Regions from separate parts of the Stutzerimonas balearica DSM 6083 genome, predicted to be linked through region 3. Evidence: predicted binding sites of a transcription regulator. Region 3 holds the regulator's gene; each other region holds the start of a gene.

Region 1 (5,143 bases), 1.3 Mb from region 3:
CGACGTCCTTGCTCTGCGCCTCGGCGCATTCGCGGGTGCAGCCGGAGACGGCGAACTTGATCTTGTGCGGCGAGCGCAGGCCCTTGTAGCGGTTCTCCAGCAGCAGGGCCATGCCGACGCTGTCCTGCACGCCATAGCGGCACCAGGTGCTGCCGACGCAGGATTTCACCGTGCGCAGGCTCTTGCCGTAGGCGTGGCCGGTCTCGAAACCGGCGGCGATCAGCTCGCCCCAGATGTCCGGCAGCTGGTGCAGCTGGGCGCCGAACAGGTCGATCCGCTGACCGCCGGTGATCTTGGTGTAGAGGTCGTATTTCTTCGCGACCTGGCCGATGGCGATCAGCCCCTCGGGCGTGATCTCGCCGCCCGGAATGCGCGGCACCACCGAGTAGGTGCCGTTCTTCTGCATGTTCGCCATGAAGGTGTCGTTGGTGTCCTGCAGCGGGATCAGCGCCGGATCGGTGATCGGCTGGTTCCAGCAGGAGGCGAGGATCGAGCCCACCGCCGGCTTGCAGATGTCGCAGCCGACATGCCCGCGGCCGTGCTTGGCCAGCAGTTCCTCGAAACGCCGGATGCCCTCGACGCGGACGATCCCGTACAGCTCCTGGCGGGTGTAGGCGAAGTGCTCGCACAGGCTCTTGTCGACCTCGACGCCCCGCGCCGCCAGCTCATGCTCGAACACCTGCTTGAGCAGCGCCGAGCAGCCGCCGCAGCCGGTACCGGCCTTGGTCGCGGCCTTCAGCTCGCCGAGGTCGGTGACCCCGGCGTCGACCTGGCAGCACACCGCGCCCTTGCTGACGTTGTGGCACGAACAGATGGTGGCGCTGTCCGGCAGGGCGTCGGCACCGAGCGCCGGTGCGCCTTCGCCTGCCGGAAGGATCAGGCTCGACGGTTCGGCCGGCAGCTTGATGCCGTTCTGCGCGTATTGCAGCAGGGTGTCGTAGTAGCTGTTGTCGCCGACCAGCACGGCGCCGATCACCGTCTTGCCGTCCGGTGAGACCACCAGCCGGCGGTAGCTGGCGCTGGCCTCGTCGATGAAGCGGTAGCTCTTGCTGCCGGGCGTGGCGCCGTGGGCATCGCCGATGGAGCCGACGTCGACACCGAGCAGCTTCAGCTTGGTCGACATGTCGGCGCCGGTGAAGGGCGTGTGCGCCTCGCCGGCCAGCTGTGCGGCGACGGTGCGGGCCATGGTGTAGCCGGGCGCGACCAGGCCGAACACGCTGCCGTTCCAGGCGGCGCATTCACCGACGGCGAAGATCGCCGGGTCCGAGGTGCGGCAGTCGTTGTCCACCACCACGCCGCCGCGGGCCCCGACTTCCAGCCCGCAGGCGCGACCAAGCGCGTCCTGCGGGCGGATGCCGGCGGAAAAGACGATCAGGTCGGTTTCCAGGAAGTCGCCGTCCTGGAAGTTCATGCGGTAGGCGTATTCCTCGCCGACGATGATGTCCTGGGTGGCGCGCGACAGGTGCACGCCCACGCCCAGCGCCTCGATGCGTGCCTTGAGCGCGGCGCCGCCGGCATCGTCGAGCTGCACCGGCATCAGCCGCGGGGCGAACTCGACCACGTGCGCTTCCAGGCCGAGGGACTTGAGCGCATTGGCCGCTTCCAGGCCGAGCAGGCCGCCGCCGACCACCACGCCGCGGCGGGCGCTGGCTGCGGCGGCACGAATTGCATCAAGGTCCTCAAGCGTGCGGTAGACCAGCCGGGCATTGCCTTCGGCGCCGGTAATAGGCGGTACGAAGGGATAGGAGCCGGTGGCGAGAATCAGCTTGTCGTAAGGCTGGCGGCCGACGCTGGTAAGCACTTCGCGGCGCTCGCGATCGATCTCCAGCACCTGCACGCCGAGGTGCGCCTGCACGCCGTGGCTGGTGTAGTAGTCGGCCTCGCACATGGCCAGCGACTCGGCATCGCGGCCGCCGAAGTATTCGGACAGGTGCACGCGGTCGTAGGCGCGCTGGCGCTCCTCGCCGTAGACATGCACCTGGTAACGTCCCAGCGCGCCGCGCTCGACCAGTTGCTCGACGCAGTGGTGGCCGACCATGCCGTTGCCGACGATGATCAGGGTTTCTCGCTTGATCGGGGTGACGATCGAATTCACAGCCGTTCCTCCGCCGGACCGCTCGGTCCGCAAAACAAAAAGGCGCCTGGAGCCGCTGCCGGCCCCAGGCGCCTTTGCCTGGTATTCGTAGGTTTCTTGTGTCGATTCGCCCGAGCCCCGTTGCCCGGATCGCACTGTCCCGCCGCCTTGGGGCGCAGTGGTCGACGCTGACCACCCGGGACTGCCACTCGCATCGGGAGCGGCCTGTGCCTAGGGATAAGCAGGTTGCGTGCCAGATTCCGAAAAGCGCTGGCGAAGGCTGGAAAGGCGCGGCACAGAGCCGTTGCCGGGTCACCTGAGCGCTATCGCTACAGCCCCGGCCGGGCCGACCCGGCCAGTGCGCATGAACCACGAGAGTGCGCCACGGCCGTACGACTCCCCATTCGGGGGCGCGATCAGGTCAGTTGGAACCGCGAGCCGATCGCCCCCAGGCGGCTGGAAAGGATGTGCAGCTGGCCGGCCTGTTCATCCAGCCGACCGGCATCGTCGGCGTTGCGCTCGGCGACATGCTGGACGTTGCGCAGATGGCTGGCGACGTCCGCACAAACTGCGCTCTGCTCATGCGTGGCCGCAGCGATCAGCTCGTTCATCCGCGAGATGGCCTCGATCTCGCCACCGATGGCCTCCAGCAGCGCGCGCGTGGTCTGGCTGCCGTCGACGCAGCGTTGCACGCTCTGCCGGCTTTCCTGCATCGCCTGGCTGGCCTGCTGGCTCTGCAGTTGCAGGCGGCCGATGACGCCCTGGATTTCGTCGGTCGACTCGGCAGTCCGACGTGCGAGGCTGCGCACCTCGTCGGCCACCACCGCGAAGCCTCGGCCCTGGTCGCCGGCGCGCGCCGCTTCGATAGCGGCGTTGAGCGCCAGCAGGTTGGTTTGCGCAGCGATGGCACTGATGACGTCGAGCACGCGGCCGATCTCCGCAACTTCGGCGACCAGGCTTTGCACCCGCTGATCGGTCCCTTCGATGTGCTCGGCGAGCCGGCCGATCTCGCTCAGCGCCGCGCCCACCGACGCACGGCTTTCAGTGGCGCGGCGGGTGGCATCCGCGGCCGCCTTAGCGGCGTGATCGGCATGCTCGGCAACGTCATCGATGGCCAGGCTCATCTGCTGCATGGCCTCGGTCATCTGCGCGGCCTCGGCCAGCTGGCCGGTCGCGCCGCTGCGCAGGGTGGCGGTGGCCTCGCGCAACTGTCCGGCAGAGGCGCCTACCTGGCCCGCGTCGGCAAGCGCCGAATGCAGCAACTGCCCAAGCTGGACGAGCAGACCATTGAAGCGTTCGGCGATCAGGCCGCGCCCGCGGTGACGCACGCTCAGATCGAAGCGCTGCGCATCGCGTGTGATGCCGGCGACAGTCGCCATCAGGGCATCGCCCTCGGCCGCCTCACGTGCGGCGCGCAGCGCCAGGTAGACGAGAATGGCGCTCTCGACCACGACATACACCGCGTGCAGAGCGATCACGCCCCAGCTGCCGGCTGGTACCAGATAAACCGGCGTGCCCTGCTGCTGCAGGGCGAAGAACGCCAGATGATGCACGGCGATGGTGGTCGCCGCGACGACGATGGGCAGCCAGTCCCGGTAATAAACGAGAAAGGCCAGCAGCACGAAGATGCCGAAGTGCATTTCAAGCAGGCCGTGCGCCAGGTTGATGTGCAGCGCCGACATCACCATGAACGCGGCCGCGACGGTGCAGCGCAGCAGGCGCCCACCGGGAACCAACGCCTGCAGGGCGCTGACGCTGACCGCGGTGAGCCCGCCAATGAGCAGCGCCTGGGCCCAGCCACCATTGAACGCTGCCAGCCCCAGGGCATAGGCGAACAGCAGCCAGAGCACGCCGAGCATGATGCGGTCGGCCTGGCGGAAATGGGCATGCAGGTCGTTCGCTTTCATGCCGGCTCCGGATGCTTGATGCGGCCAGGCTGGGCCGAGTACGCGCTGCCGGCGCGCAACGCCAGCACGTCCGGGTGCGCCGCGGGCTTGGCCAGCAGCAGCTGGGCGGTGCCGATGGCCCGCTCGAGGAAGCCGCCCTCGCAGTAGCACAGGTAGAACTCCCAGAGCCGATAGAACTGCTCGTCGTAGCCCAGCTGCTCGAGCTCCTGGCGCGCCTGGCGAAGGTTGTCGTGCCACAGGCGCAGGGTGCGCGCATAGTGCTCGCCGAAATCCTCCATGTGCACCAGGTTCATGTCGGTTTCGCGCGTGGCGAGGTCGACCATCTTCTGCACCGAGGGCAGGGCGCCGCCGGGGAAGATGTAACGCTGGATGAAATCGACGCTGCGCCGAGCGCGTTCGTAGCGCTGGTCGCGGATGGTGATCGCCTGCAGCAGCATCAGCCCATCGGGTTTGAGCAGGCGCGCGCACTGGCGGAAGTACTGCGGCAGGAAGCGGTGCCCGACTGCCTCGATCATCTCGATGGACACCAGCTTGTCGAACTGGCCTTCGAGGTCGCGATAGTCCTCGAGCAGGAGGGTGATGCGATCCTGCAGGCCCTGCTCCTCGATGCGCCGCTGGGTGTAGGCGTACTGCTCGCGCGACAGCGTGGTGGTGGTGACCCGGCAGCCGTAATGCACCGCGGCGTAGAGCGCCATGCTGCCCCAGCCGGTGCCGATCTCCAGCAGATGGTCCTCAGGGCCGAGCTCCAGCTTGCGGCAGATGCGCTCGAGCTTGTTCAGCTGAGCCTGCTCGAGGCTGTCTTCGACGCTTTCGAACATCGCCGCCGAATACATCATGGTGCGGTCGAGCATGCGCTCGAACAGGTCGTTGCCCAGGTCGTAGTGCGCAGCGATGTTGCGCCGTGAGCCGCTGCGGGTGTTGCGGTTGAACCAGTGCAGCGCGCGCACCACCGGCTGGCCGAACAACGCCAGGCCACGCTCGATGCCGTCCAGCACCTCGAGGTTGGCGACGAACAGGCGCACCACGGCCGTCACGTCGTGGCTGGTCCAGTAACCCAGCACATAGGCTTCGCCAGCGCCGATCGAGCCGTTGCTGGCGACCAGCCCCCAGAGGTTGGCGTCCTGCACGCGGATCTCGGCCTGCAGCCCGCGCTCGCCGAAGT
Region 2 (5,143 bases), 1.4 Mb from region 3:
GCCCCACTTCCAGAAGCCCTGGATCGGGTAGATGAAGCCGGTCATCACCACTGCGAAGGCGATGAAGGCCCACAGCTTCATGCGCTCGGCAACCGCACCGGAAACAACCGACATGCAGGTCGCGGCGAACACCACCTGGAAGAAGAAGTCCGCCCGAGCCGAATAGTAGGGTGCGTCCTCGCCACCGGCGGCAACCAGGTCGACCGCATGCTCGTCGCCGATCAGCAGCCCCAGGCTCGGCAGGATGCCGCCCTCGGGGCTGGAATACATGATGTAGTAGCCGATCAGCAGGTACATGATCGAGGCCACCGCGTAGAGCACGATGTTCTTGGTCAGTATCTCGGCGGTGTTCTTCGCTCGCACCAGGCCGGATTCCAGCATGGCGAAGCCGGCCGCCATCCACATGACCAGCGCGCCGCAGATGACGAAGTAGAAGGTATCGAGTCCGTACTGGACGGGTATCAGTGCCGTGCTATCCATGTTCACCTCTCAGTCGCGTGTGTCCGATGTCTTGCTGTCGGCTCGCCATTCTTGCGGCAAGCCGACCCCGTGCCCCGGAGTTCGCTCCGGGGCCGGCTGTTTGGCTCGGGGTTACAGGTTGTAGCCGCGCTCGTTGTGCAGGCTGAGATCCAGGCCGACCGACTCCTGCTCTTCGTTGACGCGCAGGCCCATGACCACGTCGATGACCTTGAGGATCACGAAGGTGACGATGGCGGTGTAGACCACGGTGAAGAGCACGCCCTTGAACTGGATCCACAACTGCAGGCCGATGTTCTCGACCTCGCCGAAGCCACCGAGCGCCGGCGCGGCGAAGGCCCCGGTCAGGATCGCGCCGACGATGCCACCCACGCCATGCACGCCGAAGGCGTCCAGCGAGTCGTCGTAGCCGAGCTTGCGCTTGAGGCTGGTGGCACAGAAGAAGCAGATCACCCCGGATGCCAGGCCGATCACCAGCGCGCCCATCGGGCCGGCAGTACCGGCAGCCGGCGTGATCGCCACCAGACCGGCAACCACGCCGGAAGCGATGCCCAGTGCGCTGGGTTTGCCGTGCGTCATCCACTCGGCGAACATCCAGGCCAGCGCGGCGGCGGCAGTGGCGATCTGGGTCACCAGCATGGCCATCCCGGCAGTGCCGTTGGCGGCGACTGCGGAACCGGCGTTGAAGCCGAACCAGCCGATCCACAGCATGGCGGCGCCGGTCAGCGTGTAGCCCAGGTTGTGCGGTGCCATCGGCGTGGTCGGGTAACCCTTGCGCTTGCCCAGCACCAGGCAGGCCACCAGGCCGGCGATGCCCGCATTGATGTGCACCACGGTGCCGCCGGCGAAGTCCAGCACGCCCCAGTCCCACATCAGGCCGCCGTCACCGGCCCAGACCATGTGCGCGATCGGCGCATAGACGAGGGTGAACCATACGGTCATGAACACCAGCATCGCGGAGAATTTCATGCGTTCGGCGAAGGCGCCGACGATGAGTGCCGGGGTGATGATGGCGAAGGTCATCTGGAAGGTGATGAACACGCTTTCCGGGAAGGCGCCGACCAGGCTGTCGACGGTCAGGCCGCTGAGAAAGGCGCGCTCCAGCCCACCGACAAAGGAGCTGAAGTTGGTCACGCCCGCTTCCATGCCGGTGGTGTCGAAGGCCAGGCTGTAGCCGTAGACCATCCAGAGGATGCTCATCAGGCCGGTGATGGCGAAGCACTGCATCATCACCGACAGCACGTTCTTCGAACGGACCATGCCGCTATAGAACAACGCCAGGCCGGGAATGGTCATGAACAGCACCAGCGCGGTGGCGGTGAGCATCCAGGCCGTGTCGCCTGAATCGAGCGTCGCCTCCTGCGCCAGGGCCAGGCTCGGGCTTAACAGAGACAAAAGGGCGCCTAGCCCTGCGAATTTACGCAGAGTCATGGTGTTTTACTCCTGGGGCGGGGGGTTCGGAGGGCGCTTAGATCGCGTCGGTATCGGTTTCGCCGGTACGGATGCGGATCGCCTGCTCCAGGTTGACGACGAAGATCTTGCCGTCGCCGATCTTGCCGGTGTTGGCAGCCTTGGTGATGGCCTCGATGACGCGATCGAGCTGATCGTCAGCGATGGCAACGTCGATCTTCACCTTTGGCAGGAAGTCGACCACGTACTCGGCGCCGCGGTAGAGCTCGGTATGCCCCTTCTGACGGCCGAAGCCCTTGACCTCGGTTACGGTGATGCCCTGAACGCCGATTTCCGACAGTGATTCGCGCACGTCGTCCAGCTTGAACGGCTTGATGATGGCAGTGACTAGTTTCATGAAACTTCTCCCGTTTAGGTGGACTTGCCCCAGAAGTACGAACCCGGGTTCAAGTCTAAGCGCAGTGTCTGGCTGTTGTAACGCTTCGGCTGGCGCCGCGGCGCATCCCGACATCACCCACCAGCTCAATGACCTTTGCGGCGGCGTGCACCTGCAACGCTCCGGCAGTTGGAGCAAAGCAGAATCGGTGCCACTTTTGCCCAGCCCCCGTCGTAAAAGCGCTGCAGCCATTTCGAGGTGAGCCGCAGGGCAAAATGTCATCAGCCCACGCACCAACTCAGTGCATCGCCAGCGCAGCGGTTGCCCGGATTCTGTGCAGCGACCGGCGGGCGGCAGGTGCAAGGGCGCGTGCTACACTGCCGGGCCGGTTCACCAACAGGTACGTCCCTCATGTTGCCGCCCAAAGCCTTTCTCGATGCCATCGGTTCCCAGGCCTCGCGCCTGTTCAATGGCGAAAACCCGCTGCCACGCGCCGAGTTCGAGGCTCAGCTCAAGGGCATCCTGCAAGGCGCGCTGAGCAAGCTGGATGTCGTCAGCCGCGAGGAGTTCGACAGCCAGATGGTAGTACTCGCGCGCACTCGTGCCCGCCTCGAAGCCCTGGAGGCGAAGGTCGCCGCATTGGAAGAAAAACTCGCGCCGCCACCGGCCGAATGAGCCGGGCGCGACACGATCAAGGAGTGATCGAATGTCCCTCGCCCTCGTCCACAGCCGTGCCCAGATAGGCGTCGAAGCGCCGGCGGTCACGGTCGAAGCCCATCTGGCCAACGGCCTGCCATCACTGGCGCTGGTCGGACTGCCGGAGACGGCTGTCAAGGAAAGCAAGGACCGCGTGCGCAGCGCGATCCTCACCTCGGGATTCGATTTTCCCGCCCGCCGCATCACACTGAACCTGGCTCCGGCCGACCTGCCGAAGGATGGCGGCCGTTTCGACCTGGCCATTGCGCTCGGCATCCTCGCCGCCAGCGGCCAGCTGCCGGGCGAACCGCTGGCGCAACTGGAATGCCTTGGCGAGCTCGCCCTGTCCGGCGCCTTGCGCCCGGTCCAGGGCGTACTGCCCGCAGCGCTCGCCGCACGCGCCGCCGGCCGAGCCCTGCTGGTGCCGCGAGCCAACGCCGAGGAGGCCAGCCTGGCCTCAGGCCTGACCGTCTACGCCGCCGATCATCTACTGGAGGTGGCTGCGCATTTCTCCGGCCAGACACCGCTGGCGCCCTACCAGGCCGAAGGCCTCCTGCGCCAGGAGCTGCCCTACCCCGACCTGGCTGACGTGCAAGGCCAGCTGGCGGCCAAGCGCGGCCTGCTGATTGCCGCCGCCGGTGCCCACAACCTGCTGTTCTCCGGCCCGCCCGGAACCGGCAAGACGCTGCTGGCCAGCCGTCTGCCGGGCCTCCTGCCGCCGCTCGGCGAGCAGGAGGCGCTGGAGGTGGCCGCCATTCGATCGGTGGCCGGCCATGGTCCGCTCGAACACTGGCCACAACGACCGTTCCGACAGCCGCATCACAGCGCCTCGGGACCGGCGCTGGTCGGCGGTGGCAGCCGTCCGCAGCCCGGGGAAATCACCCTGGCGCACCAGGGTGTGCTGTTTCTCGACGAGCTCCCCGAGTTCGACCGCAAGGTGCTCGAGGTCCTGCGCGAACCGCTGGAGTCCGGGCACATCGTCATCGCCCGGGCTCGCGACAAGGTGCGCTTTCCCGCGCGCTTCCAGCTGGTCGCCGCCATGAATCCCTGCCCCTGCGGCTATCTCGGCGACCCCAGCGGCCGCTGCCGCTGCACGCCGGACCAGATCCAGCGCTATCGCGGCAAACTCTCCGGCCCGCTGCTCGACCGCATCGACCTGCACCTGACGGTCGCGCGCGAAGCCACCTCGCTGAACGCGCCGCGCCTCGAGGGTCAGAGCAGCGCCACGGTGGCCGGCCAGGTCGCCGCGGCACGTGCCGTCCAGCAGGCGCGTCAGGGTTGTGCCAATGCCTTTCTCGATCTCGCCGGCCTGCGCCAGCACTGCCGGCTGAGCGCCGAGGACCAGCAGTGGCTGGAGAAGGCCTGCGAGCGGCTGGCGCTCTCGCTGCGCGCGGCGCATCGCCTGCTCAAGGTGGCTCGTACCCTGGCCGACCTCGAACAGGCGCCGGGCATCACCCGCGCGCACCTCGCCGAAGCCCTGCAGTACCGCCCCGCGGCGACCGGCTGAGTCGCCGGCCGCTCCACGACAGGCGCAGCATCCGGGCCGAGTCTATGGTCTGTGGTAAGGTTCACCGTTTCGCCACAGGCGGCCACTCCCAAGAACGCTAATCAAAGGAGAGCAGCATGGAGGCCCAGACGTCCTCGCCCTCGACCATCAACCGGCCGGTTTTCTTTGGCTCGGCCATCATCCTTCTGGCCTTGCTGATCTACAGCATCGGCTTTCAGGAAAACGCACAAACCGTATTCAGCGATGCCCAGGCCTGGATCATCGCCAACGTCAGTTGGCTCTACATCCTTGCCGTCGCGGTGATCCTGCTGATGGTCACGCTGGTAGCACTGAGTCGCTATGGCGACATCAAGCTCGGTCCCGACCATAGCGTGCCCGACTACAGCTACCTGACCTGGTTCGCCATGCTCTTCTCGGCCGGGATGGGCATCGGCCTGATGTTCTTCGGTGTCGCCGAGCCGGTGATGCACTTCCTCTCGCCACCGATCGGTGATGGCAGCACGGCCCTCGCCGCGCGCGAAGCGATGAAGATCACCTTCTTCCACTGGGGGCTGCATGCCTGGGCGATCTACGCGATCGTGGCGATGATCCTGGCCTACTTCGCCTATCGCCATGGCCTGCCCCTGACGCTGCGCTCGGCGCTCTACCCGCTGATCGGCGAACGCATCTATGGCCCG
Region 3 (5,143 bases):
AATCGCGACCAGGGCTTCGGCATCACGCTGTATGTCGGCCAGCGCAAGGGCTCGGCAAGCACCACGGGCAGCGGTGACAGCGCCATACGCGAGACCGTTGCCGCGGCACTGGCCATCGCGCGTCACGCCTCGGAGGACGAGTTCGCCGGGCTGGCCGATGCGTCGCTGATGGCCCGTGAGGTTCCCGATCTCGATCTCTACCACCCCTGGGACATCGCGCCGGAGCAGGCGATCGAGCAAGCCCTGGCCTGCGAAGCGGCAGCCTTCGCCGCGGATTCGCGTATCCGCAATGCCGACGGCACGAGCCTGAACACCCACCAGGGCGCGCGTGCCTACGGCAATAGCAACGGCTTCATCGGCGGCTATTGCAGCACGCGGCACAGTCTCAGTTGCGTGATGATCGCCGAGGCTGACGGGCAGATGCAGCGGGACTATTTCTACGACGTCAACCGTCAGGGCGATGCGCTGCTCGATCCCGCACAGATCGGTCGCCGCGCCGCCGAGCGGGCGGTACAACGGCTCGGCGCGCGGCCTGTACCCACCTGTGAAGTACCAGTGCTGTTCTCCGCCGAGCTTGCGACGGGGTTGTTCGGCCATTTCCTGGCCGCGATCTCGGGGGCCAACCTGTATCGAAAGGCCTCCTTTCTCGAGGGCGCACTGGGCCAGACACTGTTCCCCGACTGGCTGACGCTGGATGAGCGGCCGCACCTGCTGCGAGCGCTCGGCAGCGCAGCCTACGATGGTGACGGCCTGGCGACCTATGCCAAGCCCTTCGTCGAGCAGGGCAGACTGCTGTCCTATGTGCTGGGCACCTATTCCGGCCGCAAGCTGGGTATGCCGAGCACCGCCAATGCGGGGGGCGTGCATAACCTGTTCGTCAGTCACGGCGAAGCGGATCAGGCGGCGCTGATTCGCCAGATGGGCCGTGGTCTGCTGGTCACCGAGCTGATGGGGCAGGGGCTCAATCTGGTGACCGGTGACTACTCGCGCGGCGCCGGCGGCTATTGGGTCGAGAACGGTGAAATCCAGTTTCCGGTGCAGGAGGTAACGATCGCCGGCAATCTGCGCGACATGTTCCGTCAGATCGCCGCGGTCGGCTGCGACGTGGAGACGCGCAGCAATGTTCGCAGCGGTTCGGTACTGATCGAGCGGATGACGGTTGCCGGCAGTTGATCGCCGGTCAGTAGCGGTCCGCGCTGTTATGCCGCGCGGCGGCTACTCGCCTTCTTCGAAGTAATCCTCGATGAGTGCGACCAGCGCGCTCATCGCATCCTGGTCCTGCTCGCCCTCGGTACTCAAATGTACGGTGGTGCCCTTGCCGGCGGCCAGCATCATGACCGCCATGATGTTCTTGCCGTCCACCAGGCTGGCGGCGTCACGACCGATGCGCACGTTGCAGGGGAAGCGTGTCGCCACGCCGACGAACTTGGCCGCGGCACGCGCGTGCAGGCCGAGCTTGTTGATGATGGTGATTTCGCGCGTGGGCATCGGTCTGGCTGGTCCTAGAGGTCGCGATGGCGAACCTGAAGATTCTTGAGAGGCTCCCGTAGCGCCTGTCCGAGACGCTCGGCCAGATAGACCGAGCGGTGGTGGCCGCCGGTGCAGCCGATCGCCACGGTGACGTAGGCCCGGTTGCTGGCGGCGAAGCGTGGCAGCCATTTGCTCAGGTAGGCGTGGATGTCCTGGAACATTTCCTCGACATCGGGCTGGACGGCCAGGTAGTCGATCACCGGCTGGTCGAGGCCGGAAAAGTCGCGCAGCTCCGCCTTCCAGTACGGGTTGGGCAGGCAGCGAACGTCGAACACCAGGTCGGCGTCGACCGGCATTCCGCGCTTGAACCCGAACGACTCGATCAGAAATGCGGTACCGGGCTCCGGCTTGTTCAGCAGTCGCAGCTTGAGTGCATCGCGCAGCTGATAGAGGTTCAGGTGCGTGGTGTCGACCTTCAGGTCGGCATGGTCGGCGATCGCCGTCAGCAACAGCTCTTCATCGCGAATGGCTTCGGCCAAAGAGCGGGTTTCGTTCGTCAGCGGGTGACGGCGGCGGGTTTCGGAAAAGCGCTTGAGCAGGGTTTCGTCGTCGGCGTCCAGATACAGGACGTCGCATTGAATGTGCCTGCCCCGGACTTCCTGCAGCAACTCCGGGAAGCGTCTGAGCTGGCTCGGCAGGTTTCGCGCATCGATCGAGACGGCGACCTGCGGTTGCAGCAGTTCGGTGTGTAGCAGGGCGCGCTCGGCGAGTTCCGGTAGAAGTCCCGCCGGCAGGTTGTCGATGCAATAGAAGCCGTTGTCCTCGAGTACATCCAGTGCCGTGCTTTTCCCCGACCCCGAGCGGCCGCTGACGATGATCAGGCGCATCACGACAGCCTCTGGCCCACGCTCCGGCGTTCGGAGCGTTGGAGGCTCCGTCGACGTGGCGTCATGGTTGGATGGCTCGCAGTCACCAAACTTCTCTCCTCATGCCGCACTCAATGCGAATGCGGCCGCGAGCGGGCATCAGGCCCCGCTCTGAACGTCGACGACCACCTGATAGAGGCTTTCGCTGGTCTGCGCTTGGCGCAGGCGCGCGCGGACGTCCTCCCGGTCCAGCATGCTGGCGATCTGGCGCAGCAGCTCGAGATGCTCGTCGGTCGCAGCCTCGGGCACAAGCAGAACGAACAGGAGATCGACCGGCTCGCCGTCGATCGCGTCGAAGTCTACCGGTGCATCGAGGCGCAATACCGCACTGACCGGCGAGGTGCAGCCGGCCATGCGACAGTGAGGAATGGCAATGCCGTTGCCGAAGCCCGTGGATCCGAGCTTTTCGCGAGCCACCAGGCTTTCGAAGATGGTCTGCGAATCCAGGTCCGGAATATCCTGGGCGACCACCTTGGCGATCTGTTCGAGTACGCGTTTCTTGCTGCCGCCCGGGACGTTCACCAGCGAACGTCCGGGGGTCAGGATGCTTTCGAGTCGGATCATGTCGATTAGCGGGCAACGACGCCCTGGGAGTGGTCGAGCTGCTTTTCCTTGTGCTTGATCAGCTGACGATCAAGCTTGTCGACCAGCAGGTCGATGGCGGCATACATGTCTTCGTGTTCGGCATTGGCCACAACCTCGCGCCCGGCGATATGCAGCGTGCCTTCGGCTTTCTGCTTGAGCTTTTCAACCTGCAGGAACACCTGAACGCTGATGATGCGGTCGAAGTGGCGCGAAAGCCGCTCGAACTTCTCCTCGACATAGCTGCGCAGGGCATCAGTCACTTCCAGATGAAGACCGCTGATGTTGATTTGCATACTGCTTCTCCTTGTTGCTTTCCGCAGAAGAGGCAGACCTCGGTCTGCCATCCAAACCTTCCGAACCAGCCGTGTTCGTCTACAGTCGCTTTCGCTCACTTGACGGCGCGATGCCCAGTGATTCGCGATATTTCGCCACGGTACGACGCGCTACCTGAATGCCTTGTGCCTCCAGTAAACCAGCGATCTTGCTGTCGCTCAATGGCTTTTTCGGGTTTTCCGCGGCAACCAGTTTCTTGATGATCGCGCGGATCGCCGTCGACGAGCATTCGCCGCCTTCGGTTGTGCTTACGTGGCTGGAGAAAAAGTACTTGAGCTCGTAGATGCCGCGCGGCGTATGCATGTATTTCTGTGTCGTGACGCGCGAAATGGTCGACTCGTGCATGCCGACGGCTTCGGCGATGTCATGCAGGACCAGGGGCTTCATTGCCTCTTCGCCGTGCTCGAGAAAACCGCGCTGATGCTCGACGATCTGGGTCGCCACTTTCATCAGGGTCTCGTTGCGGCTCAGCAGGCTCTTGATGAACCAGCGCGCCTCCTGCAGCTGATTTCGCATGAACGTGTTGTCGGCGCTCGTATCGGCTCGCTTGACGAAGCCGGCGTACTGCGGATTGACGCGCAGGCGCGGCATGGCTTCCTGATTGAGCTCGACCAGCCAGCGGCCGTTGTGCTTGCGCACGATGACATCCGGGACGACATACTCCGGTTCGCTGGCTTCGATCTGCGAGCCGGGCCTGGGGTTGAGAGATTGCACGAGTTCGATGACCTGGCGCAGCTCGTCTTCCTTGAGCTTCATGCGACGCATTAGAGCGCTGTAGTCGCGGTTGCCGAGCACGTCGAGGTAGTCGCTGACCAGGCGTTGCGCTTCGGCAAGCCAGGCGGTGTTCGACGGCAGCTGGCGCAACTGCAGCAGCAGGCATTCGCGCAGATCGCGGGCCCCGATACCGGCAGGCTCGAACTGCTGTACGCGGTGCAGAACGACCTCGATCTCGTCCATCTCCACATCGAGTTCGGGGTCGATCGACGCGAGAATGTCTTCCAGGCTCTCTTCCAGATAACCCTGGTCGTTGATGCCGTCGATGATCGAGGTGGCGATCAGGCGATCGGTATCGCTCATCGGCGTGAGATTGAGCTGCCAGAGCAGGTGGGCCTGAAGGCTGAGGCCCGTCGGGGTGCGCGTGGTGAAATCCCACTCGTCATCGTCGCTGGCCGGCAGGCTGCTGGCGCTGGTCTGGTAGATATCTTCCCAGGCGGTATCGACAGGCAGCTCGCTGGGAATTCGCTCGCTCCATTCGTTATCGTCCAGGCTCTCGGCCGAGTGGCTGGTCTCTTCGTAGCGGCTGTCGAGAGCAGGCTGGTCGTTGTCTCCGGTGCTGCTCCCCGCTTCGCTGGCTTCGGCCATCGGGTCGGCGCCGTCGTAGTCGTCGCCGTCCTCCTCGCGCTCGAGCATCGGGTTAGAATCCAGGGCCTCCTGGATTTCCTGTTGCAGATCCAGCGTTGAAAGCTGGAGCAATCGAATGGCTTGTTGCAGCTGAGGCGTCATGGTCAGCTGCTGGCCCATCTTCAGGACTAGCGATGGTTTCATGGCAGAGGACTTCGAACCTTTGATGCCGGCGCTGGTGCGCCTGTTCCTAATCGCTGGCGCGCGTTGCGCCGCCGGGAAAGCAAATTATATGCCTACCTGCGAAGCCCTTGCCTAGGCCTGGTTGCCGTTTAAACCGTTAAAAAGGAGCTCACAGGCGGAATTCGTGGCCCAGATAGACTTCCTTGACCAACTGGTTGGCCAGAATCGTCTCGGCATCGCCTTCGGCGATCAGTCGGCCATCGTTGACGATGTAGGCCGTCTCGCAGATATCCAGGGTCTCGCGC

The links. Region 3 encodes sigma-54, which starts transcription at its own class of promoters, with help from an activator protein. Its sites were predicted from a motif close to ANTGGCATNNANNTTGCTNT; they were not measured.
Region 1: a site for sigma-54 is predicted at 2,313-2,332, ahead of nirB (nitrite reductase large subunit NirB). Genes of this name have one in related genera too.
Region 2: a site for sigma-54 is predicted at 2,460-2,479, ahead of glnK (P-II family nitrogen regulator). Genes of this name have one in related genera too.

What each region holds. Positions count from the first base shown of each region.
Region 1 is NZ_CP007511.1:2,154,560-2,159,702, reverse strand. Features, by position in the region: gene nirB (nitrite reductase large subunit NirB) at 1-2,038, opposite strand, end outside; gene CL52_RS09800 (methyl-accepting chemotaxis protein) at 2,491-3,981, opposite strand; gene CL52_RS09795 (SAM-dependent methyltransferase) at 3,978-5,143, opposite strand, start outside.
Region 2 is NZ_CP007511.1:504,617-509,759, reverse strand. Features, by position in the region: gene CL52_RS02290 (ammonium transporter) at 1-480, opposite strand, end outside; gene CL52_RS02285 (ammonium transporter) at 592-1,908, opposite strand; gene glnK (P-II family nitrogen regulator) at 1,946-2,284, opposite strand; gene CL52_RS02275 (accessory factor UbiK family protein) at 2,675-2,938, shown strand; gene CL52_RS02270 (YifB family Mg chelatase-like AAA ATPase) at 2,970-4,466, shown strand; gene CL52_RS02265 (BCCT family transporter) at 4,583-5,143, shown strand, end outside.
Region 3 is NZ_CP007511.1:3,444,086-3,449,228, reverse strand. Features, by position in the region: gene pmbA (metalloprotease PmbA) at 1-1,173, shown strand, start outside; gene CL52_RS15965 (HPr family phosphocarrier protein) at 1,216-1,488, opposite strand; gene rapZ (RNase adapter RapZ) at 1,503-2,357, opposite strand; gene ptsN (PTS IIA-like nitrogen regulatory protein PtsN) at 2,496-2,960, opposite strand; gene hpf (ribosome hibernation-promoting factor, HPF/YfiA family) at 2,966-3,274, opposite strand; gene CL52_RS15945 (RNA polymerase factor sigma-54) at 3,354-4,859, opposite strand; gene lptB (LPS export ABC transporter ATP-binding protein) at 5,008-5,143, opposite strand, start outside.